2 regions of the Inediibacterium massiliense genome follow, and region 1 is predicted to be linked to the other one. Evidence: riboswitches for the same ligand, from Rfam matches in the RefSeq annotation. Region 1 holds a riboswitch; the other holds the start of a gene.
The links. Region 1 has a riboswitch for FMN ahead of ribB (3,4-dihydroxy-2-butanone-4-phosphate synthase). Riboswitches for the same ligand answer to the same signal wherever they lie in the genome.
Positions count from the first base shown of each region.

Region 1 (8,368 bases):
AATGTGTTTTCTTCTCAATTATTAGTAGTATGTTTGAATTGTATGTTATTTTATGGTAGCCATCTTACAAAGATTTTTCAATTTAATATAACAGAGGTTTACAGTACATTTCTTACTACAATACTGCTTTGTACATATTTTTATTTATCCAAGAAAAGAAGCATTATTCCTTTAATTATTGCTCATGCTGTATTAGATACTTTAATGGGCAAAGCTGGTTTTTCAATTTTAAACTTATTGATGAAATAATAAAGGGAGGTTTATCATTTATGAAATCTATCCCAGATAATAAAGATCATTCTATTGAGTTTATCCATATCACTAGACAAGATATGATAAAACAAGTCAGACAACTTTTTTTGGAATATGCACAATCACTAAAAATAGATCTTGCTTTTCAAGATTTCGAATCAGAGGTTAAAACACTACCAGGAAAATATAGTCCTCCTGATGGAACTTTGATATTAGGATTGTCTGATGGTAAAGTGGCAGGATGCATTGCTCTTCGCAAGATTTCTAAAGAAATATGTGAAATGAAAAGACTATATGTTCGTGATGCTTATAGAGGAATAGGAATTGGTCAAATGCTTATTGCTACGATCATTCAAGAAGCCTCAAAACTTAATTATCATTATATTAGACTTGATACTCTTCCAATGATGAAAAAAGCACAAGCCTTATACACATCATTCGGATTTTATGATATTGAACCCTATGTATACAATCCTATTAAAGGAACAAGATTTATGGAGTTGAAATTAAACGACTAATTCTTATTCTCTAAAATAAAACAAATTTGACTACTTCTAGACAAATATTATCAATATCTCATACCAAAATATATCCTTGTTACATTTTACACCTATTTTATCCTCTGATGACGAAAAATTTTTTTAAATCTTATGTTTCAATTTTCTCAAACATATAAACTACTTAGTCGTATGAGAGTATTTATTTGACTTTTATTTTTCCTTTGTTATAATGATATTCAATCCAACATATTGAATAATTTCAAATATTTTCAATTTGTGTAGAGAATGATAAATTTATGAATATATGTTCAAATCATTTAATCTATCACAAAATAAATATATAATCCAGAGGAGAATCTAAAAATGAATGCTTTGTATTATGTATCCATCATCTTAATAGCCGGTATGATCATGGCTAGAATTGTATCCAAACTAAATTTGCCCTATGTAACTGGATATCTATTAGGAGGAATTATTATAGGCCCTTCTTTTTTTAATTTAATCCCCATAAATATTTCTATTCAATTGTCCATCATCTCGGAAGTAGCATTAGGATTTATTGCATATAGCATAGGAAGTGCATTCAACATTACAGACATGAAAAAACTTGGAAAATCCATATTCTTAATCACATTACTAGAATCTATAGGTGGCGTTTTAGTAGTTTTTATAACTATGTTTTTCGTTTTTAAACAACCTCTATCCTTCAGTCTTATTTTATCATCTATTGCTGCTACTACAGCTCCAGCAGCAACTATCATGGTAATTAGACAATATAAAGCTAAAGGAAAACTTGTTAATACACTATTACCTGTAGTAGCTATGGATGATGCTATAGGTATTATAATTTTTGGTACTATCGTATCCATCACCAAACAATTATCTAACACTGTCAATGATTTTTCTTTAACCCATGGATTACTTCCTCCAATTTGGGAAATTGTAACTACTTTAGTTTTAGGTATTATTATAGGATCTATATTGGTATTCCTTTCGCAAAAATCAAAGAATGGAGACGAACTATTAAGTATAGTAATTGCTGGGATTTGTTTATCCATAGGGATTGCAAAGTTATTAAATATATCTATTCTTCTTTTATGTATGGCTATCGGGGCTGTAATCAGCAATATTTCTCCTAACAATAAAAAAGTAATCACCATCGCTGACTATTTTACTCCTCCTATTTATATTATGTTTTTTACATTAGCTGGAGTAGAATTAGATATAAAATTGATCAAATATGTAGGCATATTAGGAATAGGATATATCCTATCTAGGGTAACAGGAAAAATTATTGGATCATACTTAGGTTGTAAATTATCAAATATGCCTAGAACAATACAAAAATATTTGGGATTTACTCTAATCCCTCAAGCAGGTGTTGCCATAGGATTATCTATGACTGCCCAATTAGATTTCCCACAGGTAGGAGCTAAAATAAGAACAATTATCCTTGGAGCAACTATTATATATGAACTCATAGGACCTTCTATTACTAAATATGCACTCATAAAATCAGGGGATATCACATTAAAAAATTCTAAAATTCAAACTGTTCAAGAGTTATAATTCCATAACGAAGGAAGTCCTCTTGGACTTCCCGTTCTTTTTTTCATTCAATGAGTAAAATTTTATTTGTGATTATAGATTTCCATTTGATCATTCACATATGCTTCACAAGAACGCATAGCCAAAATTGTTTCTTCAAGTAATTTATTTAACTCCCAACCAAGCATATCTGCACCTTGTTTAATGACATCTCGTGAACATCCTGATGCAAATTTTTTATCCTTAAACTTTTTCTTGAGACTTGAAAGCTCCATATCCATAACACTTTTAGATGGACGCATTTTTGCAGCTGCACCAATCAATCCAGTAAGTTCATCTACCGCAAATAACACTTTTTCCATTTGATGCTCTGGTTTAGGTTGTTGTTCTAGACAAAGTCCATACCCATGACTGGCTACTGCTCTTATTAATCTTTCATCAATACCATGTTCTCTCATAATCTCTTGGGTTTTACTGCAATGTTGTTTAGGATACATTTCAAAATCCAAATCATGCAGCAACCCAACTATAGCCCAAAAGTCTGCTTCCTCTCCATATCCCAATTTTTCTGCGAAATAATTCATAGTCCCTTCAACTGTTAAAGCATGTTGAATATGAAATGCCTCTTTGTTGTATTCAGTAAGTAAATTCCATGCTTTCTCTCTTGTAATCATAATAATATCCTCCTTTAAAAAACATAATATAAGAATCAATATGTACTTCTCTAATTTATCTTACTATGGTTTCATAAATACTTTTCATTATTCTTGTATGATTGAAATCGTTAAGATATAATAATTAACAAAAGTAAAATATATTTTACGTTAATTATATTTTACTTTTGTTAATTATAATTGTCAATATAATTATAGGAGGTTATACCCTAATGAATATAAACTCTATTATTGCAGAAAACCTCAAAACACTTCGTACCAAACGAAATTTAAGTTTAGGTCAACTTGCTGAATTATCTAATGTCAGTAAAGTTATGCTATCTCAAATTGAAAAAGGTGAAACAAATCCAACGATAAACACTTTATGGAAAATAGCAAACGGATTGAAAGTTCCTTATACTTCATTACTTGAACAAAAGGAACATAATACTTACATTATACAAAAAGACCATATTAAAGCTCAAATGGCTGAAGAAGATCATTATCGAGTATATTGTTATTATACGAATACACCCTATCGCAATTTTGAACTTTTTCAAATCGAATTGGATGAAAACTACTCCTACAAATCTGTAGGTCATTCTAAAAAATCAGAAGAATATATTATATTATTAGAAGGTGAATTAACGTTAAAAGTAAATAATCAAACTTATAAACTACAACCTAATGATTCAATAAGTTTTCTAGCATCTAACCCCCATACATATGTAAATAGTGGAAAGGGAACTTTAAAAGCTACAATCATAAATTTTTATCCTGTCTAATCATAAAAATGATTTACATTTTATAAAAAAAGGAGGGCTAAAAAATGAAAATTAAGATTGCTACACAAAATAATATAGACGATATTTGTATGTTATATCAAGAGTTATTTTCAGATATGGCAATTTTACAACCTACATTCTTTCAAAGTGCGCACCAAAACAAACTATTTGTACAAAATATTATTATGAGTCCAAACTCAGATATTTTAATAGCAGTCGATCACCATGAAACCCTTGTAGGCTTTGCTCTTATTCAAGAACTAGAAACGCCACCTTTTAATTGCTTTGTCAACCATCATTATGCCTATTTAATGGATATCATTATAGCAAGTACTCATCGTAATAAAGGGATTGGCTCATCTTTAATAAACGAAGTAAAAACATGGGCGCAAAGTCGAAATTTAGATTATATAGAGTTGAATGTTTTAACAAAAAATGTTAGTGCTATCAAATTATATGAAAAACATAAATTTAAAAATGTAATACAAACTATGCGATATACATTATAAATATAATTTCTATAATTATAGTTTATACAAGTTTTTAAATTGAACCCAACAATGTTTTCTTGCTTATCTAAAAATATTCATAAGTAAATACATAATATAAATGATATATTTAGCCATAATTTCACCAAATACATTCATATTGGAAAAAGAGAGCTTATGCTCCCTTAACTACTTTTTGTCTTTGTTTGTTGGATTGATAATAATTATTTTATCTTCAATATCATCTAGATCATCATGATCTATCCTTGTGTTATTTCGTTTTGTATTATAAATCTCTCCATATTCACCTTCTAGACATTTCATTGAAGATTTTTCATTTTTACTCATCTCATCACCTCGTTATTAGTATTTCGTACAGGTGATGATGATATACATATCCAATATACTTAACATATTTATTTTCTTTTTACACATCCTATATAATACACACAATTACAAAAGGAGTGAAAAACATTGTCTAAAAATAGACTCGTTGTTCCTGAAGCTCGTCAAGCTTTAGAACAATTCAAAATAGAATCCGCTCAAGAATTTGGTGTAAATGATCCAAAATCACTAGCTTCAAATCATACTGGATATATCGTAAGAAGATTAGTAGAAATGGGAGAAAAACAATTAATCAACAATCATAAAAAACATTAGTGCTATAACAGGAGTTTTATAAGACTCCTGTTTCAATATATAAAGTAACCTATTCCATTAATATATCTAACATTTTTTGAGTATGATTTAAAAAATCTTTCATAACTATATAATGTTCAGTCTCTTCATATTGAACTATTTGAAAACCTTTTTTTATCTCATAAATCACAGCATTGGGGTATGCCATAATAATAGGTGAATGAGTAGCTATAATAAATTGGCTTCCCTGCTCAACTAATTGATGCATCCTTGAGATCATAGTCATCTGTCTTGTAGGTGATAACGCAGCCTCTGGCTCATCTAAGATGTATATCCCTCTTCCTCTAAATTTATTTATAAATAAAGAAAGAAATGATTCTCCATGAGATTGCTCATGTAATGACTGTCCACCATAAAAATCAATAATTCTTGGTCCTCCTCCACCTTTATCTAATTCATCAATATTGGTAGCCACATTGTAAAAACTTTCTGATCTAAGAAAAAATCCATCTTTAGGTTTACTAGCTCCTTTAACCAATCTGATATAATTATGTAGCTCTGAATGTGTATCCATTGATGAAAAATTAAAGTTTTTTGTCCCCCCCTCTGGGTTAAAACCATATGCTGTCGCTATTGCTTCTAAGATCGTTGATTTTCCAGTTCCATTCTCCCCCTACAATGAATGTGACTTTAGGATGAAACTGTAATGTAGATAAATTACAAATAGCGCGCAGACAAAATGGATATTTATTAAAATTAGATATCTTGTCTCTCTGTAATTCTATACTTCTAATATACTGATTGATATTTCCAAAGTCCATAAAAGCTCCCCCTAAAATATAATCATACACTTCCTTATATTATAATACCTTCTTTACTCTATGTACAAATCATACATTCTATCCACCTTTAAAAAATTCTTAATGCACAAGAAATAGCTTTTGATTCTCAAGTGGGAAATGTTATATAATGTAAAAAAGTCTTCTTTTAGAAGATTTATTAAGTAGCCTGTTTTGAAATACATAATAAAAATTATAACTCTTATTCTAATTCAACCAAGGAGGTAAAAATGTGAAGCTAAAAGTTTTAGTAGACAACAATACCTACATTGATCAATATTATTGTGGAGAACCTGCTGTTTCGTATTATATTGAAGATGAGGATATCCGCTTACTATTAGATGTAGGCTATTCTGATCTATTTCTAAAAAATTCTACTGCATTAGGTATAGATTTAGAAAGTATAAGCACTATTGTTATTTCCCATGGTCACGATGATCATACAAGAGGATTAAAATATTATTTTGAACACAAGCCTAAAAATAATATTTCTATTATTGCTCATCCAGATGCATTTAAGGAAAAAGTAATAGACAACTTAAAAATTTGTTCTCCTATTTTACAGAAAGATCTAGAGAAAAAATGTAATCTAATTCTTTCAAAAGAACCTATAAAAATTAGCAAACACATCATATTTTTAGGAGAAATTCCTCAAATAAATGACTTTGAAAATAGAAAACCTATTGGTAAGCAAATTGTTGACAAAACTTTAGTTGATGATTATGTAATGGATGATACAGCCCTTGTATATAAAAGTGAAAATGGTATCTATATTGTTACAGGATGTTCTCACAGTGGAATATGCAATATAATAGAATATGCCAAAAAAGTATGTAAAGATCATCGGGTATTAGGTATTATAGGAGGGTTTCATTTATTTGAAATAAACAAACAAGTTAAAGAAACTATCCATTATCTAAAACAAAATAATGTAGAAGAATTATACCCTTGCCATTGTACTTCATTTACTGTTAAAGCAGAGATACATAAATCTTTGCCTGTAAAAGAAGTTGGTGTAGGTTTAGAAATAAATTGGTAAAAGTATGTTCTATATCGAATATGATTTTCTAGGAAATATATACTTTATTTGGATATAAATTTATTTTTTGTTTGACAAAGGAATCTAAAAAATGTTATATTAATAATACAATTATATAAAGTATCCTTCAGGGTTGGGTGAAATTCCCTATCGGCGGTATAGCCCGCGAGCCGTAAGGCAGATTCGGTTAAATTCCGAAGCCGACAGTATAGTCTGGATGAAAGAAGGTGAATATATTATACATATTTTATTATGTATGTTTATTATGCTTTTTGATCCCCTTAAGGTTGCTTAAGGGGATTTTTTATATGCATACATTTTTAGAAAAACCAAGGTACTTTATGTAAAATTTATTATAATTTGGAGGAAATTTAAATGAATGAACCATTATTAGCTCAGTTTGGAAATTCTAGAACACGTATAGAAAAAGCATTGGATAATCTTAGAGATGGCAAGGGCATCCTTCTTGTTGATGATGAAAATCGTGAAAATGAAGGAGATCTTATTTTCCCTGCCGAGACCATTACCATACCCCAAATGGCTATGTTAATTAGGGAATGTAGTGGTATTGTTTGTCTTTGTCTCACAGAAGAAAAAGTTAAAAAATTAGATTTACCTCAAATGGTACCTGATAACACATGTAAATACGAAACTGCATTTACCATCTCAATTGAAGCTAAGGATGGAGTTACTACAGGGGTTTCTGCTTCTGATCGAGTGACTACCATTCTTACTGCTGTAAAAGATGACTGCAAACCTGAAAATTTGGCTCATCCTGGTCACGTTTTCCCACTTCGTGCCCGTAAAGGCGGTGTTTTAGCTAGACGTGGTCATACAGAAGGCACTGTTGATCTTATGCGTTTAGCAGGATATAAACCTGCAGGAATTTTATGCGAACTTACAAATCCTGATGGAACTATGGCCCGCCTACCACAAATCGTTCACTTTGCTAAAGCACATGATATGACCGTTGTTTCTATTGAGGATATTGTAGAATATAAACAGAATATGTAAAAAACTAAAAGAACAAAGTCTTTCTTCAAAAGATTTATTAAGTAGACTTTGCCCTAATACATTACGGAAATTATGAAAATAAAATTTATGAATAGACCATAATTTCCTATATATTATAAAAAATCATAGGTTAAAATCTATGATTTTTTTGTGGCTTTATCTTTTCATTATAAGAAAACTCCTAAGAAACTATATTTAAAAACATAATCATTATATATCAAAAAAATATAAAACTAGAAATAAATCAATTGACTGAATAAAAATTAAAGCTTATAATAACATTTACAAAAAAGGAGGTGATAATATGTTAAAAACAAAAAAAATAGTAATGATTTTATTAAGTATGCTTTTGGTATGTTCAATGGTAGGATGTGGTGATCAAGAACCTGCTTTTAAGCCATTGCCGATTGACGTAAATGGTGCAAAAATTCTACTTGGACAATCTACTTTACAAGCATTTATCGATGCAGGGTATAAGGTAACATTAGACAAGACATTAAAAGAAGACATTGCTGGAGAAAAAATGCCAACTATGACTTATGATGTAGCCGCTTATGTAAGTAAAGACAATAAGATCGTAGGTATGGTAAGCTTTCTAAATAATACAAAGG
Region 1 covers NZ_LN876587.1:1,407,839-1,416,206, forward strand. The annotation lists gene BN2409_RS15405 (CPBP family intramembrane glutamic endopeptidase) at 1-249, shown strand, start outside; gene BN2409_RS15410 (GNAT family N-acetyltransferase) at 270-770, shown strand; gene BN2409_RS15415 (cation:proton antiporter) at 1,116-2,321, shown strand; gene BN2409_RS15420 (hydrolase) at 2,384-2,974, opposite strand; gene BN2409_RS15425 (helix-turn-helix domain-containing protein) at 3,187-3,738, shown strand; gene BN2409_RS15430 (GNAT family N-acetyltransferase) at 3,783-4,247, shown strand; gene BN2409_RS17395 (hypothetical protein) at 4,416-4,574, opposite strand; gene BN2409_RS15435 (alpha/beta-type small acid-soluble spore protein) at 4,701-4,886, shown strand; gene BN2409_RS15440 (AAA family ATPase) at 4,936-5,439, opposite strand; gene BN2409_RS17745 (hypothetical protein) at 5,477-5,686, opposite strand; gene BN2409_RS15445 (MBL fold metallo-hydrolase) at 5,937-6,743, shown strand; FMN riboswitch at 6,863-6,976, shown strand; gene ribB (3,4-dihydroxy-2-butanone-4-phosphate synthase) at 7,119-7,757, shown strand; gene BN2409_RS15455 (hypothetical protein) at 8,062-8,368, shown strand, end outside.

Region 2 (8,368 bases), on a different contig from region 1:
GTCATGACTTGATCTCCATCTTTTAAATCTTCTGTTGGATTTAAGATCACTTCATCTTTTTGTTTTACATCTCCTATAATTTCTACACAAAAATCACTTTCTATACCTGTTTTTATCTTATGTTCTTTTACTTTTCCGTTTCTTACAGTAAAAATAATTTTGTCTCCATTTTTTCTAGTAAATATAGCTTCATAAGGAATAGTAAGTACATCTTGTTTCTTTTGTGTCAAAATATCCACTTTTGCAGATAAACCTGGCTTTAAAAACTGATCAATATTTTCAATATCTATTTTTATTTCTATTACTCCTTCTTTTCCTTGACTACCCTCTACTTGTTTTGCCATAGATCCTATATATTTTACTTTTCCTTTATACTCTTTTTTCTCAAATGCATCTCCTGTAATTTTTACAGGGTCTCCCAACTTTATTTTACTTGCATCATATTCATTCATATCTACTACAATCTCTAAATGATCCACATCTTGAATAGACATTAAAGTTACATGAGATTCTATGATTCCACTTTCTGAAATATTGGTATCTACAATAGTTCCTGTAATAGGACTTTTAATGGTATGTTTCTTTAAATCTTCTGCTAATTTCTCAACTTCTAATTTTGCTAACTCTACTTTTTGTTTTTGAGTAATGATTTCATTTTCATGATTAGAATTTTTCAATTTTTCTTTTGCTAAAAGATACTCATTATAAGATTCATCCATATCCTTTTGAGATTTTTCCAAATCTGCTTTACTAATCACACTACTTTCATACAAATTTTTATTTCGTTCATATGTTTTTTTTGCATCTTCATATTTTATTTTTGCATTATCTAAATCAATTTCAAGCTCTGTATTTCCTTCTTTTTTGAGTTGCTTTAAGTTTTCCTCCTCCATAGCAAGCTTTAACTTTGCATCTTTAATTTTATACTCTATATTTGTTTCTTCTAATTTCATAAGAATTTGTCCTTCTTTGACATAATCTCCTTTTTTGACAAACATCTTTTCTATTTTTTCTTCCACATCAGAGACAATATCTCTTTTATCCATAGAAAAGATTTTTCCTGTTGCTTGAATATGAGATTCTATATCTTCCTTTTGTACAGCAGTAGTTTGAACCATCATCCCACTAGGCTTTTTATTTTTCATTGCTATTGTAGTTCCTATAATTCCTATTAAAATTAGTATTCCTAGTGTAATGAGAATTATTTTTTTCTTTTTTTTCATATTTAAACCCCTTTCATATGCAATGTATTATGTAGATTTTTCCTTATATTACACCAAATTTTTCAAAAATACAATCCATATTTTATATGATTTTTTGTACCTTTTGTAATATGCTTCATAGTACATTCATACAGTATTAGATTACCACTTTCTACTTTTGATGTCAATCCTATAAATTCCAATTATGATATAAAAACTAAAAAATGGACTATGAGTCCATTCTAGACTGAATACAAACTACATTTTAGCAAAATCATAAAAATAAAGAACAATTAGTGACGTTTTTTAAGCAACGGAAATCTTGAATGTAATGAAAAGATTTCGTTGGCGCCATGAGCTTGGGAATTTTATGATTTTCTCAAATGTGGGCAGAATTTATTGAAATTCTGCCCACATAATCACTGCATCTTCCCCATTATCTTCATAATATTTGGGTCTTACTCCACATGAATAAAAACCATTTTTTTCATAAAGACATTTAGCAACTTCATTAGATGCTCTCACTTCCAATGTCATACTATTTATTTTTTGTTCTTTTGCAATCTGAATCAATGCTTTTACAACTTTGTCTCCATACCCTTTCTTTCTATAGGTAGGATGTATAGCTATATTGGTAATATGTCCTTCATCTACAATTTTCCACATTCCACCATATCCTACTACCTTTTCATGATCTTCTATGACTACATAGATAGCCATTTCATTTCTCATCTCTTGTAAAAAAGAGTGTCTAGACCAAGGAATGGTAAAACATTTTTTTTCTACTTGAAAAACTTCTTCTATATCTTTTTGTTCCATAAACCTAACACTTACATTGTCCATTCTCTTCACACCTTTTTTGTTTCTCCTCATATTGTCTTTCTGCTTCAGATTTCCTCAAGTAAGTAGGAACCAGCTCATAACAATTTTCATCTTCCTCTTTTTGCATAGCAAGCTGTCCAATAGAAGATGCTTTTGTTATATTATGACTATTTGGAGCAAATATAGCTCTCTCTTTTAATACCTCTACAAGATATTCTTTATTACTTCCCACTCCATCTCCTAAAAAAATAACAGGCTCTGGTCTTTTTAAAAGAATTTCCGCTAACTCTTCTATAGAGATAGCCATAGGCTCCTCTATTCTATGTAAACTTCCTCCATCCCACTTATAAATAGCAGTATAGACTTGACTTCTTCTTGCATCTAATATGGGGCAAATCAATCCATTGCTATTGTATAGATTAAATGCAAGTCCATCTAGTGTAGAAATACCTACAACAGGAATATTAAGAGCATGAGCAAGTCCTTTAGCCGTAGCGATTCCTATTCTTATTCCTGTAAAAGATCCTGGCCCTTTTGCCACTGCAATTTTATCTATCTCTTCTATTTTTACTTCACAGCTTTTTAAAAGCTCATCAATCATAGGCATAAGCTTTTGAGAATGGGTTCTTTTATGATTGATGATATATTCCCCTATTAATTTTTCATCTTCTATAAGAGCGATGGTAGCTACCATAGATGATGTATCAAAACTTAAAATTTTCATGATTATTTCAACTCCTCTAGTATGGTATGAAAATGATGACTTGTTCCTTTTATTTCTATTTCTCTTGTATGATCATCGATTTTTTTGATATGAATCCATAGATGTTCTTTTGGAATAATCTCTTCTATTTGGGAAGCCCACTCTACCAAGCAAACTCCCTCTCCATAAAAATATTCCTCATACCCTAAATCTTCCATTTCATCTATTTCTCCAATTCTGTATACATCAAAATGATACAAAGGAACTCTTCCTTCGTATTCATGAATAATAGTAAAAGTTGGACTGGTTACACATTCCTCTACTTCTAAACCCTTGGCAATTGCTTTGGATAAAGTAGTTTTTCCTGCCCCTAAATCACCTGTTAAACATACTACATCTCCCTTTTGTAAAAACTTTCCTAACTTATATCCTAAATCATAAGTCTTTTGTTCACTACTACTTATTATTTTCATTTTTACACCTCTATCTTATCTACTTAAGTGTATTTTACCCTAAATACTACTATCTTTATATATTTTCTCAAAAAAAATACCAAAGAGCAAGGTTTCCCTTGCCCCAGACTGAAGACAAACTATATTTTAGCAAAGTCATAAAAATAAGGAACATTTATTGAAAATTTGTGAAAATATAGAATAAGTGAGAAAATGCTTAGCATTACATTGTTTGAGCATAGCGAGTTTGTAATGCTATTTTCGATCGTTTCTTTATATTTTCCAAGTTTGAAAATTTAGTGACGTTTTTTATGACTTTAGCTACAGATTGAGAAAACTTTCTCTTAGCCTATCTTTCCTTTAAAATAGGAGAAAGCTTTTTATATAATGATATGGTAAAAATAGATATAATAATTGCCTTGATGATATTAAATGGAATTACTCCATAATAAACTAATGTTTTTATATCTTTGATTGCACCATTTGCTGAAGCACTAATGGCTATAATTTGTTCTAGGGGCATAACCTTTGCATAAAAAGGAAGCAGCATAAAATAGTTGGCAAGTCCTCCCACAATCCCCATACATATAGCTCCAATAATCAATCCAATAATAGCTCCTGTCTTCTTTTTCTTCATTCTATACATAGCACTAGCAGGAATAATTAAAGAAATTCCTATTAAAAAATTTGCAAATTCTCCTACTCCCCCTGTAGTAGTTTTTGTTAAAAAATGAAGTAAATTTTTTACAAGCTCTATCATAATTCCTGCAGCAGGTCCAAGGGCTAGACCTCCGATCAAAGCAGGTAAATCACTTAAATCCATTTTTAAAAAGCCTGGAAAAAATAAGATAGGCATTTCTATGAACATAATTAAGTAAGCCAAAACAGATAATATTGAAATTTTTACCAATCCATGAGCTGTTGTAACCGTTCTAAATCCAAAAAAACCTTTTTGTACTGTAGATGTTCTATTCATTTTAAAAACCTCCTTAAGTCTTTTCAGGCACAAAAAAGCCTGAAGAATGATCTTCAGGCAACATGAACACATAAAAAATTCATCTTCTTCCATCCAGACTTTACTGTCGGTACTGGAGTTACACCAGTTCAGTAGCTTTCGCCACTCGCGGACTATACCGCCGGTCGGGAATTTCACCCTGCCCTGAAGATTCACATGATTTTATTTTATTCTATATTGATTATACATGAATTGTTTTTCTTTTTCAATACTTATCAGATCAAGTTATTGATCTAGTTACATTCACTTACTAAAGAAACATTTTTTTTATGTACAAAATAAATAATAAAAATCAATACCATTTCATGAGGTAACAATAACAAAATGCTTTTCCAAGCTACAAAATGCAAATAAATTGGATTAATATTCATAAAAATAAATACAGATCCTTCCAATAGACAAACAATTGCACTAGAAATTAATATAGCAAAAAAGCTAGTCTTCCATTTTACTCTCGTAATCCAATGAGTATATAAGATAAAAGTACTTATCCATATTATTGTATACATATCAAAATCTGCATATTGTTTAATAAAGTAAGAAGTAATGCCCTGAAATATAGCCACTCCTATAACTTTTTTTATATTAGGTCTCTCTCCCATCAATAAAAGCCCTGCCCATAACATAAGTATTGCTTCTGGAAATGCGCCAAAAATCATTACACTTATAGGCATACTATTCATCTAAAGCTCCCCTTTAAATTTACTTGTATCTATATAAAATTCTACAAATAAAAATCACATAAATCATTCTCCATATGATTTACTTTTCTTCATATACAATTGTTCCATCTATAATGGTACAGCTTACCTTTGATTGCAAGTCGAAAGGATGCCCATCCCATATGGCTATATCTGCATCTTTTCCTTCTTTGATGCTTCCTACATGGTTATCAATGCCTAAAATTTCTGCTGGATAAATAGTAATCGCCTTTAGAGCTTCTTCTTCTTTCATTCCTGCTTTTACTGCAAATGCTGCACACATAGGAAGATATTGAACAGGTATTACAGGATGATCTGTCATAATAGCTACTTTCATTCCTGCATTGTTTAAAATACCTGGAGTTTCAAAGGTAGTATTTTTAAGCTCTACTTTAGGTCTTTCTCCAAAGCTTGGTCCTACAATAGCAGCTAAGCCTTCTTCTTTTAATTCATCTACAATTAAATGTCCTTCTGTACAATGATCTAGAGTCATTTTCACATTAAATTCTTTTTTAATTCTTATAGCGCTAAATATATCATCTGCTCTATGAGCATGAGCTTTAAGTGGAATCTCTCTTCTTAGTACAGGAAGTAATGCTTCTAATTTCATATCATAAGAAGGTTTTTTAGATAAATCATCTTTTGAAGCTTCTAATTGTTCTTTATATCTTTTTGCTTTATATAAAGTATCTCTTAAAATAGCAGCTGTAGCCATTCTTGTCATAGGAGTTTGTTTTTGATCATGATACACTCTCTTCGGATTCTCTCCAAAAGCACACTTTTGTGCTAGTGGCGCCTTTACAATCATATTGTCAATACGATCTCCATATGTTTTAATAGCTGCAAACTGACCTCCTAATACATTGGCACTTCCAGGTCCTGTAGCAACGGTAGTAATCCCACCTTCTCTTGCCTCTTCAAAGTTTTTATCTAAAGGATTAATAGCATCAATAGCTCTAAGATGTGGAGTTACAGGATCTGTCATTTCATTTCCATCTGCTCCTTCAAAACCTATAGCATCTTCCCACATGCCTAAATGGCAATGCGCATCAATACATCCTGGCATGACAATTTTATCTGTAGCATCCACCACTTTTGTATTTGCAGGAGCTTCTATATGTTCTGCTATTTTTTTTATTTTTCCTTCTTCTATTAATATACTTCCTCTTTCATAATTTGTACCTTCCATGGTCCAAATGGTAGCATTTTTGATAAGTAACATAAAAACATCCTCCATTTATTGTTATTTTCTTTCAATTATACCATTCAATACTATTTATAAAAAGATTTTTACCACTTTACACTACAAACTTTTTATAATATCTATTAATTCTTCCATACTTTCTACTACATGATCAGGATCGTGTTTCATATACATATCCCTAGGAAGAGCACTCCATCCCACGGCTACAGAAATCATTCCTGCGTTTTTTCCACATAAAATATCATAGGGACTATCTCCTACAATCATACTTTCCTCTACTTGGCCACCTATTTTTTCTAGTGCTAAAAGGGCAGGAGTAGGATCTGGTTTATGAATAGTCGTATCATCTGCACCAATAATCACATCAAAATAATCCGTTAGATGAAATAAGTCTAATCCTCTTTTAGCAGATTCGTTCAATCTTGAAGTAACTACTCCTAGATGATACCCATCATCATATAATCTTTTGAGTCCTTCTTTTACTCCTTGATGCATAGTAATATAATCATCAAATCTACTGAATTGAAAATCTCTATAGGTTTTTAATGCCACATCACTTAAATCTTTAAATTCTCTATCTAATGTAACTTTTAATATTTCTCCAAAAGACTTTATAATCTCTTCTTTAGGAACATCCTTTTTGAGATGTGTTTTATAAGTATATTGAAAGGACTGAATAATTAGCTCATTGGTATCTAATAATGTTCCATCTAAATCAAATAATATATTTTTAATGGTCATTTTATACTCCCTTCATGGTAAGTGAAATCTTTCCTCTTTCTATATCTAATCCTATAATTTTTACTTTTACTTCATCTCCAACAGCTACTACATTCATAGGATGTTTTACAAACTTTTCACTAAGCTGTGAAATATGAACTAGACCATCTTGTTTGACTCCTATATCTACAAATGCTCCAAAGTCTACTACATTTCTTACGGTTCCCGTCATTACCATATCTAGCTTTAAATCTTCCATCTTTAGTACATCTGATCGAAATACTGGCTTTGGCATTTCTTCTCTAGGATCTCTACCAGGTTTTTTTATTTCTTGTATAATATCCTTCAGTGTAGGAATTCCGACTTCTAATTCAATAGATAACTTTTCTATATTTTGCTCTAGTGTATTTCCTGGTTTATATTCTAATATTTTTGACTCTATATCTTTTAATCTCCCAGCTTCAATATGATTTTTTAAGTATCCTAATTTTTCTACAAGTTTCATAGTAATAGGATAAGACTCTGGATGAACTGCTGTATTATCTAATGGATTGTCCCCATTAGATATCCTAAGAAAACCTGCACATTGCTCATAAGCCTTTTCCCCTAATCTTTTTACCTTTTTGATTTCTTCTCTGTTTTTAAATTTCCCATTTTCTTCTCTATATCCTACAATATTTTTAGCAATAGATGAAGAAATTCCTGATACATATTGAAGAAGAGAAGGTGTTGCTGTATTTAAATCTACCCCTACACTATTTACGCAATCTTCTACTACATTTTTAAGACTTTCTCCTAATTTGCTTTGATTCAAATCATGCTGATATTGTCCTACTCCAATACTCTTTGGATCAATTTTTACAAGCTCTGCCAATGGGTCTTGTAGTCTTCTCCCTATAGAGATAGCTCCTCTTATAGATACATCTATATCTGGATACTCCTCTGCTGCAAGCTTAGATGCCGAATATACAGAAGCTCCTGCTTCACTTACAATCGTATAATATACTTTCTTATCTATTTCTTTTAATAACTCAGCTACTATAAATTCTGTTTCTCTTGATGCAGTACCATTTCCAATAGGAATGATATCTATATTATACTTTTGAATCATATCTTTTATGACTATTTTAGCTTCTTCCACTTTATGATGGGGTGCATTTGGATAGATAGTCGTATAATCTAATAACTTTCCAGTTTCATCTAAAATAGCAATCTTACATCCTGTCCTATAGCTTGGATCTATGGCAAGTACTCTAACATCTTTGATGGGAGGAATTAATAAAAGTGGTTTTGTATTTTTTGCAAATACCTTGATAGCTTCTTCTTCTGCCCTTTGTGTTAAATCATTTCTGATTTCTCTTTCTATAGATGGAGCAATCAGTCTTTTATAAGCATCTTCTATTGCTGTAAGTAAAAGTTCTTTTGTAAAACTCTTCAGTTTTAATATAGACTTTTGTAAAAATAATAAAATATCTTCTATAGGTGCATCGATCTTTACTTTTAATTTTTTCTCTTTCTCTCCTCTATTGATGGCCAAAACTCTATGATC
Region 2 covers NZ_LN876586.1:534,102-542,469, reverse strand. The annotation lists gene BN2409_RS06400 (efflux RND transporter periplasmic adaptor subunit) at 1-1,223, opposite strand, end outside; gene rimI (ribosomal protein S18-alanine N-acetyltransferase) at 1,599-2,045, opposite strand; gene tsaB (tRNA (adenosine(37)-N6)-threonylcarbamoyltransferase complex dimerization subunit type 1 TsaB) at 2,026-2,748, opposite strand; gene tsaE (tRNA (adenosine(37)-N6)-threonylcarbamoyltransferase complex ATPase subunit type 1 TsaE) at 2,751-3,200, opposite strand; gene BN2409_RS06380 (ECF transporter S component) at 3,529-4,155, opposite strand; FMN riboswitch at 4,233-4,350, opposite strand; gene BN2409_RS06375 (hypothetical protein) at 4,428-4,877, opposite strand; gene BN2409_RS06370 (amidohydrolase) at 4,957-6,117, opposite strand; gene ppaX (pyrophosphatase PpaX) at 6,199-6,840, opposite strand; gene BN2409_RS06360 (Tex family protein) at 6,842-8,368, opposite strand, start outside.
Region 2: it holds a riboswitch for FMN, as region 1 does, so the genes downstream of both, BN2409_RS06380 (ECF transporter S component) here and ribB (3,4-dihydroxy-2-butanone-4-phosphate synthase) in region 1, are expected to answer to the same signal.